2 regions of the Aquimarina penaris genome follow, and region 2 is predicted to be linked to the other one. Evidence: riboswitches for the same ligand, from Rfam matches in the RefSeq annotation. Region 2 holds a riboswitch; the other holds the start of a gene.
What was found. A riboswitch is a leader RNA that binds a small molecule or an ion and turns the genes downstream of it on or off. The one in region 2 is predicted to bind cobalamin.
Positions count from the first base shown of each region.

Region 1 (15,308 bases), 280 kb from region 2:
CAGCAATACCGCTAAGTATTAAAGAAGCGATTGGAGATGTGTATATCCCACAGTATTTAGAATTAAAAGATAAATTAAAATCTTTGGTTAACGAGTGGTCAGAAATACCGATGCTGGCTCGTACTCATGGGCAACCCGCATCCCCTACTCGACTGGGTAAAGAGTTGCAGGTATATGTTACCCGATTAGAAGCGCAATTTGATTTACTAAATGACATCCCAAGTGCTGCAAAATTTGGAGGAGCAACAGGTAATTATAATGCCCATAAAGTGGCCTATCCTACTATTGACTGGAAAGCCTTCGGAACTCGTTTTGTTCAGGAAAAATTAGGATTACACCATTCATTTCCAACGACGCAAATTGAACATTATGATCATATGGCTGCTTTATTCGATGGACTGAAGCGTATTAATACCATTATATTAGATCTGGATCGAGATATCTGGACCTATGTATCTATGGATTACTTCAAACAAAAAATAAAAAAGGGAGAAGTTGGCTCTTCTGCCATGCCACATAAGGTAAATCCAATCGATTTTGAAAACAGTGAAGGTAATTTAGGAATCGCCAATGCTATTTTTGAACATCTTTCGGCAAAATTACCGGTAAGTCGTTTACAGCGTGACCTTACCGATAGTACAGTGCTTAGAAATGTTGGTGTTCCTTTTGGGCATACATTAATTGCTTTTCAGGCTACTTTGAAAGGGTTAAATAAACTTTTACTAAATGAGGAAAAGTTTGCTAACGACTTAGAAAATAATTGGGCGGTAGTAGCTGAAGCTATTCAAACCATTCTAAGAAGAGAAGGGTATCCCAACCCATACGAAGCCTTAAAAGGATTGACCCGAACTAATGAGGCTATAAATCAAAACTCTATTGCTACGTTTATTGAAACCTTAGAGGTTTCTGAGGCTATAAAATCAGAACTTAAGCAAATCACTCCTTCTAATTATACAGGGATATAAAAGCTATCTTTATAAAAAGCTATCTAAAAAGGCGTCATTCCGAGAGAAGCGAAGGAATCTGTCAAGTTTAAGTTGCTGATAAACAGATTACTTCTCCGTCTCAGACGGATCGTAATGACATTATTTTATCCTTTTTAGATAGCTTTTTTATTTGGTCTACGAATAGTAATTAGTTAATCTCTATAGTTCGAGCGATATCCTCAAAAGCTTTTAGATCTATTTTACCTTTCTCTACAGATTCCATTAGTTTCACCATCTTTTCTGGTCTCATATTGTCACCCAAAACACGTACCAATGCTAATCCTCTCTCTTGGTGGGTAGCAAAAACAATAACTTCATCGATATCATCATCATCTCCTTGATATTTTAGTACCGCTTTTGCTCCGTTTGATCCAAACCTTAATAAGGTTTCATATCTATCAGAGTTAAGAATCTTTGCGATTGCCGAGCTCTCTTGATCAAATTTAACTTTGGTATCATCATTAAGTGGTAAGGCCAAAAAATTAACTTTTTTGATACTTTCTAGTGCCTCTATCTCTTCCTTGTTAAGTTCCATCGTTTTTTTATCTAAAAGACTAGACGGAACATCTACCGCAATAAAATCTACATCCTCTTGATGATCCACAAAATATTTCTGTAGTGAAGGTTCACTACTACAACTAGCAAAAAGTAATACTACTGCTAGGCCTAAGATGCTAAATACATTTTTCATTTTTTTGATTGTTTTTGATTGATATTTTATTAGATCAGGCTTCTTAGAATTTACATCCTAAGAAGCCTGATTACACTAGGTAAAACTTATTAATTACCTTTTTTTACGTTTTTAAGTTCCTTACCCCCGGGGATATTAAGATCATTCGCCAATTTAGATACCTGCTTAAGGTCAATATTACCTGTGATCGTAAGTATTACGGTTTCGGGACCATCTTTACTATCATTTCCTTCGAGATACATGAATAATTCTTTTACATGATCCTCATCACTACCTGGTTTGATGTAGAATTTAATATTCTCTCCATCATCACTTTTAATACGCATTAACTCATCTAAAGAAGAGTTTTTGAGATAACTACTTACATCGCTGCGCATTTTATTACTCACTTCTTTGTTTTCGGTAACAAAAACCTTGATGTTATTAATATTCTCTACCAGATTAAGATATTGTTGCGTTTCTTCATCCTGGCTCTCAAGATCAATCTTGCTTAATAACTTAAACATCTTACTGGTCATGACCATAGAGGTCACATCGTTCATATTCTCATATTTATCAAAATAACTTTGTGCATTTGACACATATGGTAAAACAGCCAGTATTAAAACTATCGTTAACTTTTTCATAATTTACATTTTAGAGTGTACTAAAAAAGTACATATCAATTTTTACTTTATAAACTTGTTTTTAGTGTTTTCAAACTCTTTCAGGTACACTAACTCCTGTTTGCCCTCGTTCATATATTGAGAAACCAAATTGAGGATTTTTTTGGTTTCCTGTAATGCTATTTCCGGATCTTCAAAAGTATCAATAGACTTAGGTGGTGCAGTTCTTGTTAAAAACATCCCCGCAATCAAAGCTACAGATGCCGCAATACCAACCCAAGTATACGTAACCGTTCTGCTGGTATTTAACTTTAAATCCCTGGTAGCCGTTATGGTGCTTTCTTCAGAAAAGTACTGAAACATATCTTTGTATCTCTCTAGATGCGACGGCACAGTTTCTCTGGTAAAATAAACCTTTAATTCTTTTTCTTCAGAAATGGTCGTTTCGCCTTCGAAATACTTTTCAAGTAATTTTTCTATGTTAGACAACTCCATAATTATGCTTTTTTATTAATTCTTCTCTAATTTTTTTTCTTCCTCTTGATAATGCCACTCTAACCGCTGTTTCATTAATCTTTAACATCTTTGCAATCTCTGCATTGTCATATTGCTCTATATCTCTAAGCTGGATAATCATTCGTTGTTGTTCTGGCAGGTCATTCATTATCTTACCCACCCAATCCAGGCTATCCTTTGCTTCTACTTCTCGCTGTAATGAAGGTCGCTCGTCTTTATAATTACTATGAACTATCTTAAGATTTGCTGTTTCTTTTGCCTTTAGCTTATCAAAACAATAATTCTTAGTCATTGTCATTGCAAAAGCTTCTACATTTTTATACTCAGCCATTTTACTTTTATTCTTCCATAGCTTAAGCAGTACTTCTTGTGTAGCATCTTCGGCTTCTTCATTACTCACTAGTAAACGCTTGGCTAATCTAAAAAGTTTATCCTTAAATCCATTAGTAAGCGTTATAAATGCTCTTTCTTTCATTTTTGATTGGTTGTTTATAAAACTTTGTCAGCTTTATACTAGGGAGACGACTACCTATGTAATTTGTTACAATCTTTTTTAAAATTATAATAAATAGTTACATTTAGAGCCTTATAACAAAAAAAGACACTATGAAATATTTGAAGCATTTTATGCTATTGCTTCTATTGGGAAGCCTGTTTGTTGGATGTTTTGATGACAATGATGATGTTCCTCAGGTTACTGGTACAACTGAAATAAATGATTTTATTTATAAAGGAATGAGAACCTGGTATCTATACAAAAGCGATGTTTCTGATCTTCAGGACAATCGTTTTTCTTCTGATCAGGCATATACAGACTATCTACGATCATTTCCTTCTCCTGAAGCTATTTTTGAAGCCCTAAAGGCCAATATAGATGAATTTAGTTTTTTGGTAGATGACTATGTCGCTTTAGAACAAGCTTTTGATGGGATTTCGAGAAATAACGGTATGGAGTTCGGATTAGTACGCTATCCTGATGATCCCACCAATGTATTTGGATATGTGCGATATGTGCTACCAGGAACCGATGCTGAAGCTAAGGGTGTGCAACGAGGTGATATTTTTAACACCGTTGATGGTACGCAAATAACAGATAGTAACTTTAGAACTCTTATAGACCCGGATACATACACCATTGGCCTTGCTACATTTGATGGTACTAATGTTACTGCAACCGGAACATCTGTAACACTAAACAAAGTGCAGTATACCGAAAATCCAATTTTTATTAATAAAACTATAGATGTAGGTGGTAACCCTGTTGGATATCTTATGTACAATGCCTTTACAGCTGATTTTGACACACAACTAAATGCAGCATTTGCAAAACTTAAATCAGACAATGTTACCGAGTTAATATTAGATTTACGATATAATGGAGGTGGTGATGTAGAAACAGCTAAAGACTTGTCGAGTATGATTACCGGGCAATTTAATGAAAGTGTATTTACTACAGAAGAATGGAATGATGAGTTTCAGCAAGAATTTATAGAGAATGATCCTGGTAGGCTTATTAATCTATTCGATAATCAAATCAGAGGTGGTGCAGCAATTAATAGCTTAAACTTAACAAGATTATATATTCTAACTACCAGGGGTTCTGCTTCTGCCAGCGAATTGGTGATTAATGGTTTAGATCCATACATTAATGTTATACAAGTTGGCGATACGACCAGAGGAAAATTTCAAGCATCGATTACTGTGTATGATTCGGATAATTTTCGACGACAGGGTGCCAATACAGGGCATACCTATGCTATGCAACCTTTAGTTCTTAAATCTATAAATTCTGCCGGTTTCACAGATTACTTTGATGGTTTTGCACCCGAAGTGGCTTTAGAAGAAGACCTTACAAATTTAGGAATATTAGGAGATGAAAACGAACCTTTACTAAAGGCCGCTTTGGATAACATTGCAGGTGCCGTTAGAGGTAAACAAAAATCTAATGTGTTACATTTAGAAGCAGTAGGAAACAGTAATATTCTTAATCGAGATTATGAGATTATGTATCATCAACAATAATAACCACAATATATAGCTCGAAATCTAGAAAAATCAATCTAATAAAAAACTCCTAAACGAAACGTTTAGGAGTTTTTTATATATACAGATATATTTGAATTAAAAATCTAAATTGAAACCGATTCTTGCATTTCTTCCCTTGGTACTAAATCCAAAAATCTCCTGATAATCTTCATTAGTAATGTTATTCAAGGCTGCATAAACACTAAAGTTTTTTAACACTTTATGGCTAATGTAAAAATCTAATACTCCATAATCATCTAAAGTAACCTGAGCCGGTTCAAAAGTAACCGGATCGGCATTAGCAAAATCATTATCTGCTCGTTCGGTATTAAATTGATAGCTTAAAGAAGTATATGTTTTTTCTCCTAATTGATATCCTACATTAACATTAATCATATGCTCAGGAATTCGGATATTATCCTCCAATTTTTCAATATTGGTATAGGTGTAATTACCATTAAAAGATAATTTATCATCCAAAACTGTTGCCGATAACTCTACCTCTATCCCATCTACCTCTATATCATTAGATGAATTTAAATTTACAAATGTATTAGGATCAAATGTGATAAAATTTTCTGAGTTTCTATTAAAATAAACAACACTTACTGTGGCTTTCTTTTCATGTGACAATTCAACACCGGCTTCTATAGTGGTACTTTCTTCTGGTTCCAAATCTGGATTCCCCGAAAAAAACGCGGTATCAAATAATTGAAACAACGATGGCGTAATATACGCTGTGCTATACGATGCCAATCCTTTAATATAATTATCACCAAATGTATATGTATACGAAGGGTTTACGTTATAAACCATTTGATTTCCGTAGGCACTATGTATGTTTAATCTAGCTCCGGCATTAACATTTAAACCAAAATCTGATGTATATACCACATTAACATAAGGATCGATAATATCAAATTCTGCATCTTTATCACTAATAGTCTCCTCTAGATCGGTACTCCCAAATGGAATACTTAATAGATTGAAATCACTATATGAACCGTTTGCTCCTATAACTGTATAAAATGTGTTATCAAAAGTATACTTATTGTAGGCATCAAATGTAAATACGTCACCCTGATATTGTGAAGGAAAACTAGACCCGGTAAGATCTCTTTCTAAAGAAGCATAACTATTAGTTACCGTAAAACTACCGTTTGGATATTTTACTTCCCAAAAAGATCCTGCTCTTAACTGCTGACTAATAATTCTATTATCACCATCTATTCCTGCTCCGGCATCAAAATCACTCTTATATTCATCTAAATTTCCGAAAAAATGAAATTTAAAATTATTATTCCATTTGTATCCAAGTTTCGCATATGCATTATACTTCGAAAATGGGTCACTTTCTGCTCCCTCAGCTTCTGCAGCCGATAATCCATCTGTAAATTGATTTCCAAAACTTGCTAAGTAACTTACTTTGCCTAAAGTCCCATTAATAGAAGCTAAATTCACAAAATCGTTAATATCATAATCCTGATCTTCTTGAGATTGATTGGTTCCTATACTAGACTGAAAATTTGCAGATATCTTATCTTTACTTTCAGACTTTGTGGTAATATTAATCACTGCAGCAGCGGCTCCAGATCCATATAAGGTACTTGATGCCCCTTTAAGAATTTCAATTTCTTGTATCTGGTTCACCGACAATAGTCGCAAATCAAAATCCCCTGCAGACGTTGAAGGGTCACTAACCGTTACCCCATCTACTCTAATCACTACCTGGCGATTTCGTCCTCCACGCACATAAACACCAAGGTTTTGTCCTGCTGCACTGCCATTTCCGTTAATAAATACTCCGGCAGTTCTAGTAAGCACAGTAGCCACAGATTGTCCTTGGCTGCGTTCTAATTCTTCGGGAGTAATCTTAGTGATTACCTTACCGATTTGTTCTCGTTTTAAACCAAATTTAGACGATGAAATAAACACCTCTTCTAATTCGTTTACATTCTCTTCTGATTTGACTTCTTGTCCAATGACATAAGAGGATCCCAGCATTAAAAATGCGACCCCAAAAAACACTTTTTTGTTCATTACTTAAATACTTAATTGTTCTAATAATCGGAAAAAAGTATGTAGTTACCCCATACCCAAACCTTTATCCCGAAAGTTTGACTTATATTGAATTATGGCAGGTCTCCTGGCTCGCGTCTTGTTGTTTACCTTCCCGCCCGAACTGAATTTATTTCAGTACAAGCAGTGGTTTCAAAAGAAATAACAACAAGCATCCCGATTAAACGGAACACAGCATACAGTTGCGGGAACAGCTCAGGAATACTGATTTACGATATTTAGAGTTTAGAGTTACGATTAATAAATAAAAAAATCGCAATTCGTACGTCTTTCTTCGTACTTCATTTCACCTGATTCCCTTTTAATCTTTTATCCTTATGAAAAGGATATCAGAACCAAAATTCTGCGCGAATGTATTATATTTTAAGGAATTTGATATTACTTTAACAAATAAATAATGTATTCGATTAACTTTACCCTCTTAAAAAACCAAAATTGATGTTGTATTACATTACAGGAGGAGAACGCTCTGGTAAAAGCAGCTATGCTCAAAACCTTGCGCTACAACTCTCTAACAATCCATTTTATCTCGCTACATCACGCATATGGGATGATAACCATCGTAAACGTATAGACAGGCATATTGCAGATCGCGATCAAAGATGGACTTCTATAGAAGAAGAAAAAGAGCTTTCTAAAGTGATTCAAAATCAAAGTGTGGTGGTCATTGACTGCGTTACTTTATGGTTAACAAATTTCTTTGTGGACACAAAAAATGATATCGAATTATCGTTATCCCAGGCAAAAGAAGAATTTGATAAACTTTTAACTATAGATGCTACGCTTATTATCATCTCTAATGAAATAGGAATGGGAGTTCATGCTGCCACAGAAGTAGGTCGAAAATTTACAGAATTACAAGGTTGGATGAATCAGCATATAGCCAAGCATGCAGATAAAGCCATATTAATGGTATCTGGTATTCCTGTAGAAATTAAAAATTAAAATAACTAACACCCACACATGGATTTTAATATCGAATATTCTTCAAACAAGAACTTAGAAGAAGCCCTTCAAGCCAAAATTAATAATAAAACAAAACCTATTGGTGCTCTGGGAACTCTTGAAGATATTGCATTGCAAATAGGGATGATCCAAAATACAGATCAACCCCATCTAACCAACCCTACTATTATTGTATTTGCTGGTGATCATGGTATTGCAAAAAAAGGTGAAGTAAACCCATATCCTCAAGAAGTTACTGCGCAAATGGTCTATAATTTTCTTAATAAAGGGGCAGCCATTAATGTGTTTTGTAAACAACATAATATTGATCTGAAAATCGTAGATGCAGGAGTTAATCATAATTTTAATGGGGTATCTGGGTTAATTGATGCTAAAGTTGGTTTTGGCACCAAAAATTATCAAGAAAGATCGGCCATGAACGTAGAGCAATGTAACGAAGCCATAAAAAAAGGAGCTGATATTGTTACTGAAACGTATACCAATGGCTGTAATATTATAGGCTTTGGCGAAATGGGAATTGGTAATACTTCGTCTGCGTCAATATTAATGTCGTTTTACACAAGAACACCTATTGAAGATTGTGTTGGTTCTGGTACCGGGCTTGATACCGAAGCCATTAAAGTGAAACAGAAAATCCTTTCTGATGCATATAGTAAATACACTCCTTCTACCGATATAGATATGTTAATGTATTATGGTGGTTTTGAGATCGCAATGATTGTAGGAGCAATTTTTAGAGCTGCAGAGCTTAAAATGACCATCATTATAGACGGTTTTATAGTAACAGCTGCATTACTAGCGGCTCATTACATATACCCCGAAGTTCTGCATTATTGTGTATTTGCACATACCTCTGAAGAACAAGGGCATCAAAAAATGCTTCAGTTTCTTAATAAAAAACCACTTATCAACCTTGGTATGAGATTAGGTGAAGGTACGGGCGCTGCTGTAGCATATCCTATTATCGAATCTGCAGTTGCTTTCTTAAATAATATGGCTAGTTTTGAAAGTGCAGGAGTTTCTGGTAATGAATAATCCACTTAATCTTAATTAAATTAGAAGTAACTAATGAAAAAGGAGATCCATATATTCTTCACCGCTTTAATGTTTTTTACTCGAATCCCATGCCCTAAATGGGTGGATCATGATCCGGAATATTTAAAGCTTAGCTCAAAATATTTTCCATTAGTTGGGATCATTGTTGGTGGTATTGGGGCACTCGTTTTTTATGGATCATCTTTTATGTTTTCAATAGAAATCTCATTACTACTATCGATGTTTGCTACCATTTATACTACGGGAGCATTTCATGAAGATGGTTTTGCAGATGTGTGCGATGGTTTTGGCGGTGGCTGGACCAAAGATAAAATTCTTTTGATCATGAAAGACTCACGTCTAGGAACTTATGGTACCGTAGGTCTACTCCTGATCTTGTCTATAAAATTTGCAGCATTACGAGAAACCGAAGTCTATTATATTCCTTTAGTAATTATCTCCGGACATAGTCTTAGTCGATTCATCGCTACCACGCTGATCTTTACACATCCTTATGTACGAGATACAGAAGATAGTAAAGCAAAACCCGCAGCAAAAAGTATGAGCCTGCAAATGGTTGTGATTAGTGGTCTATTCGGAATTGCACCTTTGTTCTTTTTTAAAAATCCTTGGGTATTTCTCGTACTAGTTCCCATCTATATCTCAAAAATGTTTTTGGGCGCTAAATTTAAAAAATGGATCGGTGGCCAAACTGGAGATTGTGCTGGTGCGGTACAACAACTTAGCGAAGTAGTATTTTATCTTACCTTTATAGCGCTATGGAAATATATCTGGTAAGACATACAACTCCCAATATCGAAAAAGGTATTTGCTATGGCCAAAGTGATCTGGGGATTACAGATTCTTTTCCTTCTGAAGTCGAGAAAATCCATAAACAGATTCCTATCGAAGAGATTTCTAGAGTATATAGCAGTCCTTTACAACGGTGCAAACTATTGGCGACAACCTTCAAAAAAGAAATAACATTCGATAATCGCTTAAAAGAATTGAACTTTGGAGATTGGGAGTTACAACCTTGGGATGCAATTCATAGCAATGTGCTAGATCCATGGATGAAAGATTTTGTCAATGTTCAAGTGCCCAATGGTGAATCCTATGTAATGCTTCAGCAGCGAATATTAAATTTCTACAATTCTTTGAAACTTGTACCCGAAGAGAAGATTGTTGTAGTTACTCATGCAGGCCCCATGCGAGCATTACTTTCTAACATTCGACAAATAGACCTTAAAGATTCTTTTACAATTAAAATAGCCTACGGAGAGGTAATCGTTATTTAATACTTCCCTCAAATAGCTCCTGCAACATCTAAATCAATGCTATCTTCAAAAAATTATAATTAGACGATTTTTCTTTACCTAGAGCATCTATTTCCAGTTTTTTATTAAAAAGGGGAGCATTGACAACCAATGTATGATACTCGCCATTTTCGCCACAAGCATCAACTCCCAAATCTTCTAGGTCTTTGATTAACTCTTTATCTACCATTCTTCCTAAAAAATCAGGTCCCAACGTGTGATTACATGAGACAATAATGGCTTCGATCCCATAATCAATCATATCGATCACCAATTGTTTTCTGGGTTGTTGCCATATGGGTAAAATAGCCTGCAAGCCAGCAGCGTCAGAAACTTTTTCTTCCCAAGCTTTGTGGGATTCGATATCAATATCACCAAATACAGAAGCATTTAAGGTATAGGCTTCTGTTAATGATGTTAAGTTTTGAATATACAATCGTTCATAATCATTCCAGGTGCTTTCAAAAAAATGGATAGGTAACTCCAAAGCATTGGCTTGCGCTTCTAGTATTTCTTTTGGAATCCCGTGCGATCGAGAACGATCACCATATTCATTTAATACATTAAGCAAAACAACAGGAGTTAACCCTTGCGTTTCGGCAATATGAAGCGCATAACAACTATCTTTTCCGCCGCTCCAAGAACACAAAAAGGATGTATTATTCATAAGATAAAATTGTAGAGCTCCTATTCTTTCTTCTCATTAAGCCATTTTAAAACACAAATTAACGCTAAATTTTGTCGTAAATCTTGAAAAAATATCTAAGTTTAATCGCTGATTGTTAATTTAAAATTACTTCAGGTTCGTTAGTATCCTGATCTATCATTATATAAAAACGATATTTTCATGCGTAGCATTCTAATTATTTTTTCATTCGTTCTTATTAGTAGTTCTTGCAAAAAAAGATCTAAGGATACAGACCAGCTTACCGTAATGTACCTGGCTCCCCAGCATATTGAATATGCCAAAGGATTTACCATTGAGAATCATAACACGTATAAAGAAATCAAAGTTACCTCTCCTTGGCCAGATGCAAAACAAGAATTGACATATATCCTACATCCTAAAGGAACAGAAAAACCCTTTAAATCCAATACCGCAGTATTTATTGAAGTTCCCGTAGAAAGAGTAGTAGTTACTTCTACCACAGATGTACCTATGTTAGAGTACATGAATTTGGAACAGAAATTAGTCGGATTTCCGCATACAGATTATATATCTTCAGAAAAGACTCGAACACTTATTGATAGTGGTGATATTAAAGAACTGGGTAAAGAATACAATCTAAATACAGAAGTGGTTCTGGAGCTTTCTCCTGATTTGATTATTGGATTTTCTGCTACTGGAGACACCAAAGCATACGATCTTATACAAAAAACCGGAATCCCAGTAGTGATGAATGGCTCATGGATGGAAGAACACCCATTAGGTAGAGCAGAATGGATAAAATTTGTAGCAGCATTTTTTGGTACAGAAACTAAAGCTGAAGATGTTTTTCAAAATATAAAGAAAGCGTATAACGAAGCAACCTCTCTCGCCTCTGGCGCAATGAATTCTCCAACAGTATTGTCTGGCAATATGTTTAAAGATGTATGGCATGTTCCAGGAGGGAATAGCTTTATTGCAAAATTTTTGAAAGATGCCAACACCACCTATCTATGGAAAAACAATAAAGAAACGGGGAGTTTAGCATTAAGTCTTGAAAGCGTATTAGAAAAAGCTCAAAAGGCCGATTTATGGATAGGATCCGGAAATTCTACATCACTTTCTGCATTAAAAGAAAAGAATCATCAATACGTCTTATTTGATGCATTTAAAAATAAAACCGTATATTCTTCGACATTAAAGATGGGTATTAAAGGAGGATTGATTTATTATGAATTAGGTCCAATGCGTCCGGATCTTATTCTTAAAGACATTATCCAAATTGCACACCCCGAATTATTAACCAATTACGAACCTTATTTTTTCGAAAAACTTAATTAATTGACCCCAAATAAATCATACAAGAAGGTTTTTATAGGTATTGCTGTGCTTTTGCTGATTTGTTTTATCGCAAATATCAGCTTAGGTTCTGTCTTTATTCCGTGGCTAGACACTCTAAGCAGCCTGGTTGGCGGTGCTGTAGAAAAAGAATCCTGGAGACACATTATCATAGATTATAGGTTACCCAAGGCACTTACAGCGATTATTGTAGGAAGCGGACTAGGGATTTCGGGATTATTAATGCAAACCCTATTTAGAAACCCATTAGCAGGACCTTTTGTACTAGGGATTAGCTCTGGAGCAAGTCTTGGTGTTGCACTATTAATATTAGGAAGCACTTTTGCCGGAGCCTCAATATCTGGTTTTTTAGTTTCAAAATGGGGATTGGTGATCGCCGCAAGTCTAGGAAGTATTATTGTTTTATTGGCTGTTATGATTGTCTCGATTAAAGTACGGGATACTATGGCAATTCTGATCATAGGACTTATGTTTGGTAGTATAACAGCAGCTATTGTAAGTGTACTTTCTTACTTCGCTCCTGCAGATCAATTGCAACAATACATCTTTTGGGGCTTCGGAAGCCTTGGAAATCTATCATGGTATGATGTACTTATCTTTTTTTGTATTTCAGTTCTAGGAATGATTTTAGCTATCGCTTCGATCAAACCATTAAACACCTTACTTCTGGGAGAAAATTATGCCCGTAGTCTTGGCCTTAATATCAAAATGAGCCGTTTTCTTATTATCATAGCTACAGGGCTTCTGGCAGGTAGTATTACTGCTTTTGCAGGACCAATCGCCTTTATTGGGTTAGCAGTACCGCATCTTACCCGACAATTGTTTCATACCTCAGACCATAAAACATTAATCCCGGCCGTTGTATTAATCGGTAGTATTATCATGTTGGTATGTGATAGCATAGCCCAATTACCTTCTAGCGAGTATACTTTGCCCATTAATGCCATTACTTCATTAATAGGTGCACCAGTTGTTATCTGGTTATTGGTTCGTAAACGAAAAATGCTCTTTTAACTATATATACTTATCCAACAATTATACCTCTTTTTTATTAAAAAAGTTTTAATGTATTTGCATCGGTATTTCAATATTAAAAATCGTTCCTCTTCTCAAACGAGAATCAATATACATAGATCCTGATAATTTTTGTATGCGATTCTCAATGTTTGTGAGACCCAGACCGAGAGACCCATTAGAGCTATCAAACCCTTTGCCATTATCCTCAAAATTAATAAGAATACTATTTCCCACAAGATTTATTTGAATTTCAACTTTACTGGCACTAGCATGTTTTATTGTATTTGTTATGAGTTCCTGAAAAACAGAGAATAACTCATTATGAAATAAAGGGTCAATTCCGTTAATTTTATTTTCTTGATAAGTTGAAATATTTATAGTCAATTCACTCGCGTTTCCAATATTTTCCATATACTCATTTAGCAATTGTGTAAAATTGCTATGGATAAATTTTTCAGGAATAAGATCATGAGAGAGTATTCTAACTTGTTCATAGGTATCATCAAGTTGTTCATAGATTAGTTCTAAATTTTCTGAGTTTTCTTTAACAGAACTAAATTGAAGTTTTATGGCAGCCAAATTCCCTCCTATTCTATCATGAAGCTCCTGAGCAATTCGTTTTCTTTCTTTATGCTGAGTATTAATAGATGTTTTTATTAACTTTAATTCTTGACTTCTTATTAAAGCTTCTATTTTTTGTTCCCCTATTTCTTTTTGTTTTTTATTGAGTAAATTTTGACTTTTCAACTTTTGGTAATATATAAAGAGTAAGCCTATTAAGGGTATCAAAATTATGATAAAGGCATATGAAATTATTTCTTTTTGTGACTGTTCTCTTTTTATTTCTAGGACCTTAAGCTCTTGGTTTTTTTTTAAAACTGCTATTTCTTTTTCTTTCTTTAGTGTTTCATACTGCACTTCTAGTTTAGTAATCTCTTTATCCTTTTGCAGCTTATTAATAGAATCTTTTATTTTATTCTTTTTCTCTGTATAGCCCAGCGCTTCTTTAAATCTTTTTTCTTCTATGGCAATCTCTTTTAGCCATTGATATACAAATAATTGCTGCTTAAGATATCCTGATTTTTGCGATATAGTTAATACATCATTATATACTTTTTTAGCTTTTTTAAGTTCATTTTTAGCTCGATAAACTACGCTTATATTAAGTAAGTCATTAAGAACAATTAAGGGATAATCATATTCCCTGGCAATAAGTAGAGATCTATTAAAATAGATGAGAGCCTCATCGTCTTTATAAAGATCCAGATATGCCACTCCAATATTCATTAATGCGATTGCACTACTTCTTTGATCATTGACAGTAGTATAATAATCCAATGCTTTTTGGTGATAAAAAAGAGCTAGTGTATAATTTTCTAAGCTCCCATAACAAAGAGCATAAGTTTCATATCTATTTGGATTTTCTTTGTCTTCAAGATTCAATTCTAAAAGTTCTAAAGCCTTAGGGGTATCTCCCATAATTCTATAAGCATTTGCCAAGCTTATAGTATGCTTATCCATAATCTTAAGGTCTCCACATTTTTGTGCCGCATCGATTCCTTTTAAAGCCCATTTTTTACTGTCTTTAAGTAAGTTTTTATCTCGGGAAGCATTTGAAAGAAATAAATAAAAAGAAGACAAAGATTTTAGGGATAATGAATCCTGCTTGTTTCCTATTAACTGAACAGCATTTTTTGCATAAAACAAGGCAGAATCGGTAGCGTATTTATTATAATGATAGGATACTAAGACCTTATGGGCAGCAATCCTATTACTTTCATTTTTTGTTCTTCTTAGTACATCATGACCTATTATAAAAGCCTTTTTTCGATCCTCACTTTCTTTGTCTATATAATTTAAGGCTTGTTCGAGCAACTCGCGATCCTTATCAATGGCGTTTGATTGAGTATCTATTTCCTTTTGAGCATTGATAACGCAGCTTGTAATTAAGATAATGAATAAGATAAAAGGTTTTAAAAATATTGGCATGCGATACAGGATAAATGTTTATTAAGAAATTATAGTAATCTTAATAAGATAATTAATTGGTATTTAATTTATCAAGTA
Region 1 covers NZ_JBFMKQ010000001.1:2,214,617-2,229,924, reverse strand. The annotation lists gene purB (adenylosuccinate lyase) at 1-965, shown strand, start outside; gene ABW637_RS09235 (GFO_1091 family lipoprotein) at 1,135-1,677, opposite strand; gene ABW637_RS09230 (GFO_1090 family protein) at 1,767-2,303, opposite strand; gene ABW637_RS09225 (PG0215 family putative anti-sigma factor) at 2,346-2,777, opposite strand; gene ABW637_RS09220 (GFO_1088 family ECF-type sigma factor) at 2,764-3,273, opposite strand; gene ABW637_RS09215 (GFO_1087 family putative carboxy terminal peptidase) at 3,405-4,820, shown strand; gene ABW637_RS09210 (TonB-dependent receptor plug domain-containing protein) at 4,920-6,863, opposite strand; cobalamin riboswitch at 6,943-7,257, opposite strand; gene ABW637_RS09205 (bifunctional adenosylcobinamide kinase/adenosylcobinamide-phosphate guanylyltransferase) at 7,341-7,847, shown strand; gene cobT (nicotinate-nucleotide--dimethylbenzimidazole phosphoribosyltransferase) at 7,866-8,903, shown strand; gene ABW637_RS09195 (adenosylcobinamide-GDP ribazoletransferase) at 8,937-9,701, shown strand; gene cobC (alpha-ribazole phosphatase) at 9,683-10,201, shown strand; gene ABW637_RS09185 (Dph6-related ATP pyrophosphatase) at 10,230-10,886, opposite strand; gene ABW637_RS09180 (ABC transporter substrate-binding protein) at 11,067-12,206, shown strand; gene ABW637_RS09175 (FecCD family ABC transporter permease) at 12,207-13,238, shown strand; gene ABW637_RS09170 (tetratricopeptide repeat-containing sensor histidine kinase) at 13,287-15,230, opposite strand.
Region 1: it holds a riboswitch for cobalamin, as region 2 does, so the genes downstream of both, ABW637_RS09210 (TonB-dependent receptor plug domain-containing protein) here and metE (5-methyltetrahydropteroyltriglutamate--homocysteine S-methyltransferase) in region 2, are expected to answer to the same signal.

Region 2 (15,308 bases):
GATACTTATTTTTTGGATCGCGAGCATCAATCTACTATTCGATTAGATGAAGTGCGTTGGGGTGGTGTTGCTCAGGACGGTATTCCGCCATTGCGTAATCCTAAAATGATAACAGCTAATCAAGCTACGTATTTAGATGATAATGATGTCGTTTTTGGTATTTCGGTAAACGGTGATACTCGCGCCTACCCTAAACGAATTCTTGCCTGGCATGAAATGTTTACCGATCAAGTCGGAAATATACCTGTTGCTGGGGTATATTGCACCCTATGCGGAACTGTAATTTTGTACAAAACAGAAAAAGATGGCATACAATACAATTTAGGCACAAGTGGTTTTTTATATCGATCAAACAAATTAATGTATGATCAAAAAACACAATCTTTATGGAATACGCTATGGGGAAAACCAGTTATTGGCCCCCTTGTAGGAAAGGGAATTGAATTAGAATACCTTAGTGTAGTCACCACTACCTGGGGAGCATGGAAAAAACGACACCCAGAAACTACCGTTTTATCTAAAAAAACAGGGCATCATAGGGATTATAGCGAGGGTGTGGCATATCGAGATTATTTTTCGACAGATGAATTAATGTTTACCATCCCAAAAAAGGATAACAGGTTAGCCAATAAACAAGAAATCCTCTCTGTACGACTTCCTTCTGAAACCAATGAAAACATAGCAATTTCTTCCAAATTTCTAAAAAGAAATTCTGTTTATCAAGGTGCAATTGCAAATAAAAACTTTACTGTATTTACTGATAAAAGCGGTGCACATCGTGTATATTTTACCAATGATATTGAATTTGCGTCCTATAATAAAGAATCTATGGCTACTGATACCAATGGAAATATTTGGAAGTTACACGAAAGTAAGATAGAAAACACCATAACAAAGAACACACTCAAACGTCTACCTACCCATAATGCATTTTGGTTTGGTTATAAAGCTGCTTTTCCTGAAGTAAAATTGATTAAATAACGTAAGTAAAAAAACAAGTATCAAAATGACCCCTATTGCTAGAGGTCATTTTTAGTCTAAACATAATATTTAGGTTGGTTATTATAGTTAGACTGTTTGTGGCACTTGAGCTCTTAGCTGTTTTGCAGCTTGTACCATGGCAATAAGAGCTTTTTTTGTTTCCTCCCATCCACGGGTCTTTAATCCACAATCAGGATTAACCCATAATTGTTCTTCAGGGATAAATTGTTGGGCTTTATACATTAGTTTTACGATTTCCTCCTTATTTGGAATTCTAGGTGCATGAATATCATATACTCCCGGACCAATATCATTCGGATATTTAAAATCTGCAAAGGCATCTAATAATTCCATTTGCGATCTAGAACACTCAATTGTAATTACATCGGCATCCATATTGGCGATATGATCAATAATATCATTAAACTCAGAATAGCACATATGAGTATGTATCTGTGTTTGATCTTGTACAGCGCTTGCAGAGATTCTAAAAGCCTTAATTGCCCATTCTAGATATTCTTGCCATTCATTTTTTAATAATGGTAACCCTTCTCTTATTGCGGGTTCATCTATTTGAATAATTCTAATCCCCGCATGCTCAAGATCTTTGACTTCATCACGTATCGCTAATGCAATTTCGAGGCAAGTTTTAGCCCTGGGTTGGTCGTCTCTCACAAAAGACCATTGTAATATCGTTACCGGGCCGGTAAGCATTCCTTTAACTGGTTTAGAGGTTAATGATTGAGCATATGAAGACCATTTTACAGTCATTGCAGCCGGACGATCAACATTACCATAAATAATTGGTGGTTTCACACATCGCGAACCATAGCTTTGTACCCATCCGTATTTTGTAAAAGCAAAGCCCTTAAGTTTTTCTCCAAAATATTCAACCATATCATTTCGTTCAAACTCACCGTGTACTAAGACATCTAATCCTAAATCTTCCTGTATTTTAATGGTCTGCTTAATTTCTTCTCTTAAGTAACCCGTATATTCTTCAAAAGAAATCTCTCCTTTCTTAAATTTTGATCTCCAACTACGGATTGTTTTTGTTTGCGGAAAAGATCCAATAGTAGTCGTCGGAAATAAAGGTAAGTTCAAAGAAGCTTTTTGTTTTTCTTTTCTTGCAGCAAAATTAGAGTTTCTATTAGCATCTTGATCTGTTACATTTTTTACACGTTCATTAACCAAAGCACTATGAATCAAACCCGAAGTTTGTCTACTATAAATACATGCAGTATTATTATCTAATTTAATTAAGATACTTTCGTCTTCTGGAGAAAAAGTAAGTTGCTTTAGCATAGTCACTTCCTTTAGTTTCTGTTTTGCAAAAGACAACCATTGTTTTACTTCGGGCACTAAACTATCGCTATCTGGCTCTAAATCAAGATCACAAGGTGAGTGTAATAGCGAACAAGAAGGGGCAATTAGAATATTTTCTTCTCCTCTACTCCTTACAGCCTCAAAAATTACTTCTAACGATTTTCTGAAGTCATTTTTCCAAACATTTCTTCCATCAACAATCCCTAATGATAGCTGAACTGTATCTGGGAGTTCTCTTAAAACAGCATCAAACTGTTTTAAATTCCTTACCAAATCAATATGTAAAATATCAAAGGTTAATGAATTTGATATAAGGTCAAGGTTTTGTATGACACCTTCAAAATAGGTAGCAATCATAAACTTAACTTCGGGAAACCTGGTCTTTAGCTTTTTATATACAAGTTGATATGCTAATTTCACTTCTTCGTCAATATCCAGTGCTAAAAAAGGTTCATCGAATTGTATACATGTTACACCAAGGTCATATAACTTTTCTAGAACCTCAATATAGACAGCCAATATATTATGTATTAGTTCTATTCTTTTAAAACCTGATTCTTTTTCTTTTCCTAATAATAAATACGATACGGGGCCAATCAAAACCGGTTTGGTGATAACACCTAACTGTTTAGCCTCATAAAACTCATCAATAACTTTAGTGGATGATACTTTAAATTCTTGATCCTTATAAAATTCGGGAACTATATAATGGTAATTAGTATCAAACCACTTTGTCATTTCCATGGCAGTGATATCTAAATCATCTTTTTGATACCCTCTGGCCATCGCAAAATATAAGTCTAAGGAAGAAACTTTTTTAGAAACCAAATCATTAAATCGTTTGGGTATTGCCCCTACCAACATAGACATATCCAACACCTGATCATAAAATGAAAAATCATTTGACGGAATCAAATCGATACCTTCATTTTTTTGCAACAACCAATTTTCTTGTCGAATGTTCTTTCCGACCTGTAACAGGTTTTTCTGTGTAGTTTTTCCAGACCAATACTGTTCTGAAGCCTTTTTAAGTTCTCTTTTACTACCAATACGCGGGTAGCCCAGATTGTGTGTAAGCATAGTTTTACAATTTTAAAAATTAATACTAATTCTTAAAATCCTTTATATAAACTCAATATGCTTTTCGATGTAAAACAAAAATTAAAATAATGCCATAAGAAGATATTTCATTTTAAAACTATTTTTTAAAATGAAATTAGGCACCAACTTAACTCCAGCTTCAAACCGCGAAAGCATAGTCAATTCAATATTAGGCAGGTCTCCTGGCTTATAACATTTTTATCTTCCTTCCCATTTTAAAGCAATAAAACAGTGGATTTATGTTGATAAAAACTATATGGTTACTTACAGTTGCGCGACAGCTCATGATTTACACACGATTCCCTATTAATTCACAATGAAGCAAAACCTATATTGGTTGATGAAAAATTTTATGTAAAGAACTTTATTTCTTATAAAAATACTTCAAATAATCTAATACATCTATGAAAACCATGACAAAAACTATATTATTGAATATTTACCTCATAGATAAAACAATCCCTATTAATTCTTTAACCGAACGACTTTAATTAAATGATTTCGAAAAAGCTTTCAGTAATTTCTGAAATCAGAGGTTCACTTAATTTAAAACCAATCTTAACTTCAGATTTAATAATTTTAAAGTGATAAAATCAAAACTATGGAAAATAATATAAGAGGAGGTGATGCGCCTATTGCTTGTGACCTAAAAGCTGGCAAAAACTATGCTTGGTGCAGTTGCGGACATAGTAGTGACCAACCATTTTGCAACGGGAATCATAAAAAAGAAGGAGGAACAAATCCTATGATATTTAGTGTAGAAGAAGCTAGAGAAGCGTACTTATGTACTTGCAAACAAACAGGTAACCCTCCGTACTGCGACGGGTCTCATAAAAATTAAATAAAAAAATCCTGTTCTATGAGTAAAACAGGATTTTTCGTCTAATTTTTGTTTTTAGCGTATTACACGTGTAATGCTCTATTCTCTGTAGCAGCAAGTGCTGCTTCCTTTATTGCTTCAGTAAAGGTTGGGTGCGCGTGAGACATACGCGAAATATCTTCTGCAGAAGCTCTAAACTCCATCGCTGTAACAGCTTCGGCAATTAGATCTGCACATCGAGCTCCAATCATATGCACTCCAAGTACCTCATCAGTAGCTTCATCTGCAAGTATTTTTACAAAACCATCTAAATCTGCGCTAGCTCTTGATCTACCCAATGCTCTAAACGGAAATTGTCCTGATTTATACTTTATACCTGCCTCTTTCAATTCTTCTTCTGTTTTACCAACGGCAGCAACTTCTGGCCATGTATACACAACACCAGGGATCAAATTATAATCAATATGCGGTTTTTGTCCGGCTAACGTTTCTGCTACAAACACACCTTCTTCCTCGGCTTTGTGAGCTAACATCGCTCCTTGTATTACATCACCAATAGCGTAGATATTAGTTGCACTGGTTTGCAAATGATCATTTACCTCAACTTGCCCTCTATCATTAAGTTTAACTCCAGCGGCTTCGGCATTTAATCCATCGGTATACGGTCTACGGCCAACAGACACCAAGCAATAATCTCCTTTAAACTCTACCGGATTCCCCTTTTTATCATCTGCCGTTATAGTCACTTCTTTTGCTGTAATTTTTACATTGGTAACCTTATGCGAAGTATAAAATTTAACTCCTTGCTTTTTCATTACTTTTTGAAGTTCTCTGGATAGGGCTTTATCCATTCCCGGGATAATTCTATCCATAAATTCTACCACAGAAACATCAGCTCCTAAACGACGATATACTTGTCCCAATTCAAGACCAATAACTCCTCCACCAATAATAACCATATGTTTTGGCACCTCTTTTAACTTCAATGCCTCGGTAGAAGTAATTACTCTCTTTTTATCCAGCTTGATAAAAGGCAAGGTAGATGGCTTAGAACCTGTAGCAATAATTATATTTTTTGCTTCAATGGTTTCTACTTTACCGTCTGCCTTAGCAATATTAATATGAGTAGCATCCTTAAAAGAACCTAAGCCTTCAAAAACGTCTATATTATTTTTTTTCATCAAAAAATCAACACCTCCTGTAGTCTGATCTACAACTGCTTGCTTTCGAGCAATCATTTTTTCGAGATTGATTTTTACATCACCAGGTATTTCTATACCATGATCTGCAAAATGCTTTGTAGCATGCTCATAGTGATGAGAAGAATCTAATAATGCTTTGCTAGGAATACACCCTACATTAAGACAGGTTCCACCAAGTGTAGAATATTTTTCGATTATTGCGGTTTTCATACCTAGTTGTGCGCATCGAATAGCGGCCACATATCCACCAGGCCCAGAGCCAATCACGGCTACATCATATGTACTCATAATAGATTATTATGTTGTCGTATTATACTTTCAATAAATAGTAAAAAGATCCCGCTCTAAAGCGGGATTAGTTCAATAAACTATTTTGAACATATGCCAAACACAATTCTTCAAAATAGAATTTCACTAAGAAAAGCAAATGTACAAATGTTTTACTTCTTACCGAAGTACTGATCTTGTCATTTTTTCAATACAAAGCAATATTAGCTTGACTGAAAAGTTATACATTTAATTAATGTGTGAATAAGAAAATGCTTTACTAAAAAAATGAAATCACACATTAATATTAAAAAACAAAAATCTTTGCTACTTTGCAGTTTGATATTTTGTTCCTTTTTATCATAACATAAAGACCATCCATCACTAATATGCGTTATTTATTTTCTCTTTTTTTACTTCTGGTTATTATTCTATGGAGCTCATGCCGTAAAGATTTTGAATCCGGCCCTAGTACAGGAAATCTTCAATTTTCTACGGATACTTTGTTTCTAGATACTGTATTTACAAATATAGGTTCTAGTACTTATAGCTTTAAAGTGTATAATCGAACTGGTGATGATTTTACCATCCCTTCTATTATATTAGAACGAGGAGAAAATTCGAATTACAGGCTTAATGTCGATGGGATTCCCGGAAAATCTTTCGAGAACATACAGGTTCTCGCAAAGGATAGTATTTTTGTTTTTGTAGAAACGACTACTGATATCTCAAATCAGACTACAGATACCGAGTTTTTATATACCGATCGTATATTGTTTGACCAAGGAGGCAATCAACAAGACGTTGATTTGGTTACTTTGGTAAAAGATGCGGTATTTATTAAACCTAATAGAGATTGTATGGTGATCAATGGTGAAGAAGTATGTACTATAGAGGGTGTTACGGTTGGAGATGCTACAATATCTGCTCATGTTTTATCAGACGAAGAATTGATTTTTACCAACGAAAAACCCTATGTTATTTATGGTTATGCGGTGATCCCAAATGATAAAACTCTTACTATAGAAGCCGGAGCAAGAGTACATTTTCATGCAAATTCTGGTATAATTGCTGCCGATAATGCAACTTTACTCGTAAATGGTGATATTAGCACGGATCCTGAACGTATGGAAAACGAAGTTATTTTTGAAGGAGACCGCCTCGAACCTATTTTTAGTGATGTCCCCGGACAATGGGGAACCATATGGTTTACCCCAGGAAGTACAGGTCATATCATCAATCATGCTACCATAAAAAATGCTACAGTAGGTGTTTTTATGAATTCAAATAATGGGGGGGCTACTCCAGCACTTAGCATCACCAATACAAAGATTTTTAATAGTTCTAATGTAGGACTTTTGGCTCGTGCTGCCAATGTAGAGGGTGAAAACCTGGTGATTAATAATGCCGGGCAAGTATCCCTTAATTGCTCATTAGGAGGTGTCTACAACTTTAACCACTGTACTTTTGCAAATTATTCTAGTATAGGACCCGATTTTAGAGAACTACCAACAGTATTGATAGACAACAACTTACAAGTTAGTGAAACCGAAATCATCATTGCTGATCTGGTAGAAGCAAATTTTACGAATTGTATTATCTATGGTGACCAGGATATTGAACTTATACTTAGCAAATTAGATGGCACCGCTTTTAATTATTCTTTTAAAAATTGCCTGATTCGATTTAATGACTTTGATGATAGTTTTACAGATAATCCCTTGTATAATTTTACTAATACCGATTTGTTTGAAAATATCATCTTAAATGAAGATCCTGCTTTTAAAGCACCATTTGAAAATATGCTTACTATCGATGATAATTCTCCGGCAAATGGTCGTGCAGCTATCTCTACATCGGGAGTTGATATTTTAGGAGTGCCTAGAAGTGCATCAGCCCCAGATATTGGAGCCTATGAGAGTGCCGCTTTTGAATAAGGCATTTAAATCGAAATCTAATGAAAAACTACATCTTCACCTCTAAAAGACTTGGTTTTAGAAACTGGACATTTAATGATACCGAGGCATTATTCGAAATCAATAATGATGACGATGTGATGGAGTTTTTTCCTTTTAAACCCTCTAAACAAAATACTCTGGATTTTATACATAGAATGCAAGAAATGCAAAAACAAAAAGGGTTCTGTTATTTTGCTGTTGACATTCTTGAAAGCAATGAATTTATTGGATTTATTGGTCTATGCGAACAAACCTATTTAGACGAACTAGAAAATTTTGTAGATGTTGGTTGTCGTCTTAAAAAAAGTAGTTGGGGCAAAGGATATGCTACCGAAGGAACACTAGCTTGTCTTGATTTTGGTTTTAATAAAGTGGGATTGAAAAAAATCTATTCTGTTGCTCCCGAAATTAATAAAAAATCGGAGCATGTAATGAAAAAAGTAGGGATGCAACGAATTAAAACCTTTGAACATCCTAAGTTGAATGATTACAAAGATTTATTATCTTGTGTTTTATATGAAAAACTAAGAACTTCCTGATAAAATGGTCAATTTTAAAAGTATATCAACTCTACTGATTGCAATATTTTTGATAATATATACAGTTACTGCACAAGACGAGTCCGTCCATGCAAAAATTAATGCTGATATGTATGAGAACTTTTCTAAAGCATATGAAACTTTGGATTTTAACTTGTTTGCTTCTATACATAGCAAAAACATGATTAGAATTTCTGGAGATGGTGGACAAATTAAATACGCCCAAAAATACTTAAAAGGATATCAAAAAAGATGGGCTGATCCAAAAAGAAAACCTGCACCTATTGATTTTAGGCTTTTTGAAAGGGTGTACTCAGATTCTTTAGTTTCGGACCGAGGAATTTATAGAGTATCCTATACAGATGATAAAAATCAGTCAAAATTTTCTTATGGCCAGTTTCATGTGGTTCTAAAACTAGAAAACAATACTTGGAAAATATTTTTAGATTATGATTCTAATGAGAATAAAAGTGTAAATAAAGAACGATATGATGCTGCTTTTCTTCTTTCAGAGTATAAAAAATACTGGAAACACTAGAATAATTGATAGTTTCTATTATTTTTGAAAAATTCATCCCCCTATTTGTAAATACTAATGGAAGTTTCAAAGAAAATAAGAATTATATTCATTCTATCCTTGGTCTTTTTAAACATAAGTTGTGACCAGATTTCTAAAAGCGTAATTCGAAAAACCATCGCTCCTAATGAACGTATAGAGGTTCTTAAAGATAGTTTCGTACTTACCAAAGTAGAAAACACAGGTGCTGCTTATAGTTTAGGTTCTAATCTTACCCCAATAGTAAAGATATTTCTATTACAAATCTTACCTGTACTTATTTTATTAATATTACTACGACTAATACTCATTAAAATAAATTACTCAAAAACAACAATTATAGGACTCACTTTTATTGTTGGTGGTGGAATTGGAAATCTTTTTGATCGCATTGTTTATGGTTCGGTTACAGATTTTTTGATTTTGGATCTGGGAATTATAAGAACTGAAATATTTAATATGGCCGATGTTTCTATTATGTTTGGATCTATTCTAGTGCTTCTAAGTGCTTTTTTTAGTAAAGACGAAACTTTTTTTAGACAAAAACTTCAAGAAGATGAGCTGGATTAAAGAAATATCATATAACGATGCTACCGGGCAACTCAAAAAAATATATGACCGCATAAAAGGCCCTAATAATACTATCGACAACGTATTATCTATTCATAGTTTACGACCACATACACTTGTGGGACACATGGGATTGTACAAAAACGTGTTACACAACTCAAATAATACCTTGCCCAAATGGTATCTAGAGACTTTGGGAGTTTATGTTAGCCACCTTAATCAATGTAGTTACTGTGTAGATCATCATGCCGCCGGATTAAAACGGTTAATCAATGATGATTCCAGATTTCAAGAAATTTTATCTTGTCTAATTACGGATCAGATAGAGCTTCATTTTAAATATCAATACCTGGCCGGTTTAAAGTATACAAAGCAATTAACGTTATCACATCACACTATAAAAGATGCAGATATCCATGCGCTTAGAGAACAAAAACTATCTGATGGCGAAATACTAGAAATCAATCAAGTAGTAAGTTATTTTAACTATGTAAATAGAACAGTAGTAGGCTTGGGTGTAAATACTGATGGTGATATCATCGGGCTTTCGCCTAATGAAAGTGATGATCCCGAGAATTGGAGCCATTCATAAAACATTATTTTGACTAGTCCTAAATAATCTGTATCGATTATTTAGGACTAGTCAAGTCTTTGCAGAAATTATCCTACAAACAGTGGTTTATCAGCCATCATAGCATTAACATCATCTGCAATTGCATGCAGTGCTTCTTCATTTTCTACGTTGTTAATTACCTTATCAATTAGCTCTACAATAGCCAACATATCATTTTCTCTTAATCCTCTGGTCGTTACAGCTGCAACTCCAATACGAATTCCTGAAGTAACAAAAGGTGATTTATCATCAAATGGGACCATGTTTTTATTTACAGTAATCTCAGCCACTCCCAATGCTTCTTCAGCTTGCTTACCGGTCACATTCTTATTTCTTAGGTCGATTAGCATCATGTGATTATCGGTACCTCCAGAGATCACCTCATACCCTTTTTGTACAAATGCCTCGGCCATAACCGCGGCATTTTTCTTTACCTGTACGATATAATGTAAAAACTCATCGGTTAATGCTTCTCCAAACGCAATAGCTTTAGCTGCAATAATATGTTCTAATGGGCCTCCTTGATTTCCGGGAAATACTGCACTGTCTAATAAAGAAGACATCATACGTTTCTTACCACTTTTCAAGGTAATACCAAAAGGGTTTTCAAAATCTTTACCCATAATGATCAGTCCTCCTCTTGGACCACGTAGTGTTTTATGTGTGGTGGTGGTTACTACGTGACAATGCGGAATAGGATCTGAAATTACTCCTTTAGCAATTAATCCTGCCGGGTGAGCAATATCTGCAAAGAGAATTGCCCCTACACTATCAGCAATTTCTCTAAATCTTTTATAATCTATCTCTCTAGAGTATGCAGATGCTCCAGCAATAATTAATTGCGGTTTTTCTGCAGTAGCAATTTCCTGAATTTTATCATAGTTTAATCTTCCTGTCTCCTTCTCTACTCCATAAAAAACAGGTTTATATAATTTACCAGAGAAATTTACAGGTGATCCATGGGTTAAATGTCCTCCGTGAGAAAGATCAAACCCTAATATCTTATCACCAGGTTTAAGGCAAGCATGGTATACTGCTGTATTAGCCTGAGAACCTGAATGGGGCTGCACATTTGCATATTCTGCTCCGAATAATTCTTTGGCACGGTCAATAGCAATTTGTTCAACGACATCTACTACAGCACATCCACCATAATATCGCTTACCAGGATATCCTTCGGCGTATTTATTCGTTAATACTGATCCAGCTGCCTCCATTACTTGTTCACTCACAAAGTTTTCTGAAGCAATAAGTTCTAACCCGTTAATTTGACGTTCTTTTTCGTCTTGGATTAAATCAAAAATTTGTTCGTCGCGTTGCATGTTTTTTTAGTTTGTTAATAAAGGAGCAAAAGTAGGAAATACATTCCTTAATTCAGCTTAAACAAACCCTAATAAATATAAACAACTTGTTCACAGTTTAGGTTTTGGGTTTTAGGTTTCAGATTTCAGGTTTAAGCTTGAATATAAAACCTACCTGTACATAGAGCACAAGGGTTTTTGTACACCGTACATTGTCTTTTACTTTTTATTAATCCTTAATCGAAAACACACTTAAAAACTAATAGCTTTTAACTAAAAATAAATACTATTTCTTTTTCGCAATACTAAAGTGTTGCAATAAAATTGTAGGGTTTTCACTCGAACCTGTAACCCACCAATTTTTTATTATAAAATTCAACCATTATAATACCCTTTACTCTTTATTTTATTACATAAAAACCTCAAACCCGAAACTTAAAACTTGAAACTTTGTAAATCTTATCATTATTTTAAATATTTTTCACATAATTAGAAACTTTTAACCGCCCGAAAATTATATATTTGATTATAAGAATTACCAACAACATATTAAAAAAACGACAATGCCCATAACTGCAAATTATCCAGATAGAAAAACGTGGATCGAAACTCGTTCAAATACAGATTTCCCAATACAAAATATTCCGTTCGGAGTATTTCTAACCAGAGATGACATCATCACTATTGGAACCCGTATTGGAGATACTGCTATTGATCTTGGAGCGCTTCATCAATTAGGTTATTTTGAAGGAATCCCGTTAACAGATGATATCTTCTTGCAAGATTCTCTAAATGATTTTATTTCTGATGGAAAAAAGACATGGAGGTTGGTACGTAATAGAATTGCTGATATTTTTGATGTTGAAAATGATGCCTTAAAAAACAATGAAGAACATCGTAAAATTGTTCTTTTTACTCTGGATGAGATAGAAATGCAGCTCCCTGTAAATGTTGGTGATTATACAGATTTTTATAGTAGCATAGAACATGCGACTAATGTGGGTACCATGTTTAGAGGCAAAGAAAATGCTTTAATGCCTAACTGGTTGCACATGCCTGTTGGATACCATGGCCGCAGTAGCTCTATTATCCCTTCGGATATTCCTATTCACCGCCCGCAGGGTCAAAAATTAACTAATGGCGCAACAGAACCTATTTTTGGACCATCAAGATTAGTTGATTTTGAGCTTGAGATGGCTTTTATTACCACTGATGCCAATCAACTGGGAGAACCTATCCCTATTGAAGAAGCCGAAGATTATATATTTGGTTTGGTATTATTTAATGATTGGAGTGCTCGCGATATACAAAAATGGGAATATGTACCTCTTGGTCCTTTTTTAGGCAAAAATTTCGCCTCTTCGATATCCCCCTGGATTGTTACTCTAGATGCCTTAGAACCATTTAGAACAGATGGGCCAAAACCATTAAAAAAGCAACTTCCATATCTTCAATACAAGGGTAAAAAGAGTTTTGATATACATTTAGAAGTTGCTATACAACCTGAAAAGGAAAAAGAAACCGTCGTATCTAAAAGCAATTTTAAGCATATGTACTGGAATATGGCTCAACAATTAACACATCATACCATTAATGGCTGCCCTGTTAACTCGGGTGATATGATGGGTAGTGGTACTCTTTCGGGGCCTACAGAAGATTCTTACGGATCTATGCTAGAATTAAGTTGGAGAGGAGAAAAACCGGTTCAATTAAAATCTGGTGGTAGTCGCAAATTTATTGAAGATAACGATACCGTGATTATGAGAGGGTTCTGTGAAAAAGACAAAGTAAGAATTGGTTTTGGAGAAGTATCCACCAAATTATTACCTGTATTTAAAAAATAAAACTATTGCAAACTACTATAAAACCTCGAAAAATTAGATTTCGAGGTTTTTTTTATTACTTTGTGGCATCAAAATTGATTTTATGACCCAAATCAAAATGGTATAGACATGAAAAAACTACTACATTTATTACTTATACTAGTGTTCACTTTTTCCTGTAGCGGTGTTAAGAAAACTCAAACAGCGCTTAATACGGGTAATTATGATCAGGCAATTAATATCGCTTTAAACAAGCTTAAAACTAATAAAGGGAAAAAAGGAAAACAGCCGTATATCCTTATGCTCGAAGAAGCCTATGCTAAAGTTGTAGAACGAGATATAAACGCTGTTAAGTACCTTGAAAAAGAAGGAAACCCTGCTAATCTTGAGCAAACTTATAACACCTATGTATCTTTAAAAAACAGACAAGAACGTATAAAACCCCTGTTACCTCTTTATCATGTCGAGCAAGGTCGTAATGCTAATTTTAGAATGGACAATTATGATCAAAAAATTATATCCACAAAAGATAAGCTTTCCAGATATCTATACGATACGGCCAAAAAACGACTAGCCTCTGCTAATAGAAAAACAGACTACAGACAGGTGTATGACAACTTAGTGTATTTAGATAAGATTACACCTAATTACAAAGATACCCGGGCTCTAATTGAAGAAGCTCATTTAAAAGGCACTGATTTCGTAAGGGTAACTATGAAAAACAGAACTGATGTTATTATCCCTAGACGATTAGAAGCCGATTTACTAAACTTTGGCACTTATGGGCTTGATGACCTATGGACTGTGTATCATAGCAAACCACAACGTACAATACAATATGACTATGCAATGGAAGTTACATTGAGGGAAATAAACATTTCTCCAGAACGTGTAAAAGAACGCCAGTTAGAAAGAGAAAAGCAAGTCAAAGATGGATGGGAATATCTACTAGATGAAAACGATGAGATTGTTATTAATGAAGAAGGTAATAAAGTAAAAGTAGATAAAATGGTGACTGTAGTCTGCGAATATTATGAATTTACCCAGTTTAAAGCCGCAAATGTTGTGGGTAATGTTCAATATAAAAATTTAAGAACAAAGCAGCTTTTAGAATCATTTCCTATAGCCAGCGAATATGTTTTTGAACATATCTATGCAAATTATAATGGAGATAAACGAGCTTTGGATGACGATTTAATTCGCTTTTTAGGGTTGCAAGCGGTACAATTCCCTACTAATGAGCAAATGGTTTATGATTCTGGTGAAGATTTAAAGAATAAACTTAAAAGCATAATTACCAGTTATCGTTTTAAATAAGATAAAGCTTTCAAAGCTTTTGAATACAAAAAGTAGTTTTCAATTCTGTAGCAAGAAATTATATTGATATAATGATTGATCAAGGTGCTGTACATAATACAGGTGCGGTTTTATAAAAATATCAGAAAGGAAAACTACTTTTTAAAAAAGGTGATATTGCTCATTATTACCACCAGGTACATTCTGGCCAGATGAAGATGAATAATTTTCATAATATTAGGTAAAGGGGATATTTAGTTTTGTAAAAAGTTCTGGAGAACCTCCTTTATTTAGGTAAACTCAATTTTTATATCCAATTCTAACTCAACAAAAAAAGTAAACTACCTCTGGGCAAGCCCGCGAGGCATGGGTTGGAAAATAATTTTGATTTCGAGGCAAGCCTCGGAGCATTTAAATCTCGATTATCGAGTAAATCATCAAATAGAAGTTATTTATTGTTTGCAAATACAAGAAACAAGATAGTTTTGTATTTGTCTCCAAGTTTTTCACGAAGCAAGGAAAAAGATTTAGTAATTTGAGCTTCTACCGTTTTTATAGAAACATTCAAAAATTCAGATATTTCAGCATTTGTTAGACCTTCCTTTTTACTTAACATAAATACCCTTTTGCATTTGGGGGGAAGATTTTCGATTTCTTGATTTACAATTTCAATCATAATCTCCAAAACAGATTCATTGCTACCTTCAGCTACCTCATATAGTGACTCAATATACTTGTATTGAAGTAACATCGTTGACTTATTTTTTTGATAGGTATTTAAAAACTCATTATAAATCGATTTAAATAAAAAACTTTTAATCGAACAATCGCTATTTAACTTCTTTCGAAATCGCCAGGTTTTTACAAACACATTTTGCACTATATCTTGTGCAACAACAGGGTTTCCAATTAAAGACAATGCATAAGCATGTAACCTCCGATGGTATTTCTCCAA
Region 2 covers NZ_JBFMKQ010000001.1:1,929,987-1,945,294, reverse strand. The annotation lists gene ABW637_RS08105 (DUF3179 domain-containing protein) at 1-981, shown strand, start outside; gene metE (5-methyltetrahydropteroyltriglutamate--homocysteine S-methyltransferase) at 1,069-3,387, opposite strand; cobalamin riboswitch at 3,563-3,755, opposite strand; gene ABW637_RS08095 (CDGSH iron-sulfur domain-containing protein) at 4,010-4,249, shown strand; gene lpdA (dihydrolipoyl dehydrogenase) at 4,312-5,718, opposite strand; gene ABW637_RS08085 (hypothetical protein) at 6,087-7,634, shown strand; gene ABW637_RS08080 (GNAT family N-acetyltransferase) at 7,655-8,194, shown strand; gene ABW637_RS08075 (hypothetical protein) at 8,244-8,732, shown strand; gene lspA (signal peptidase II) at 8,790-9,320, shown strand; gene ABW637_RS08065 (carboxymuconolactone decarboxylase family protein) at 9,307-9,912, shown strand; gene glyA (serine hydroxymethyltransferase) at 9,981-11,255, opposite strand; gene fahA (fumarylacetoacetase) at 11,798-13,078, shown strand; gene ABW637_RS08050 (hypothetical protein) at 13,187-14,374, shown strand; gene ABW637_RS08045 (RNA polymerase sigma factor) at 14,802-15,308, opposite strand, start outside.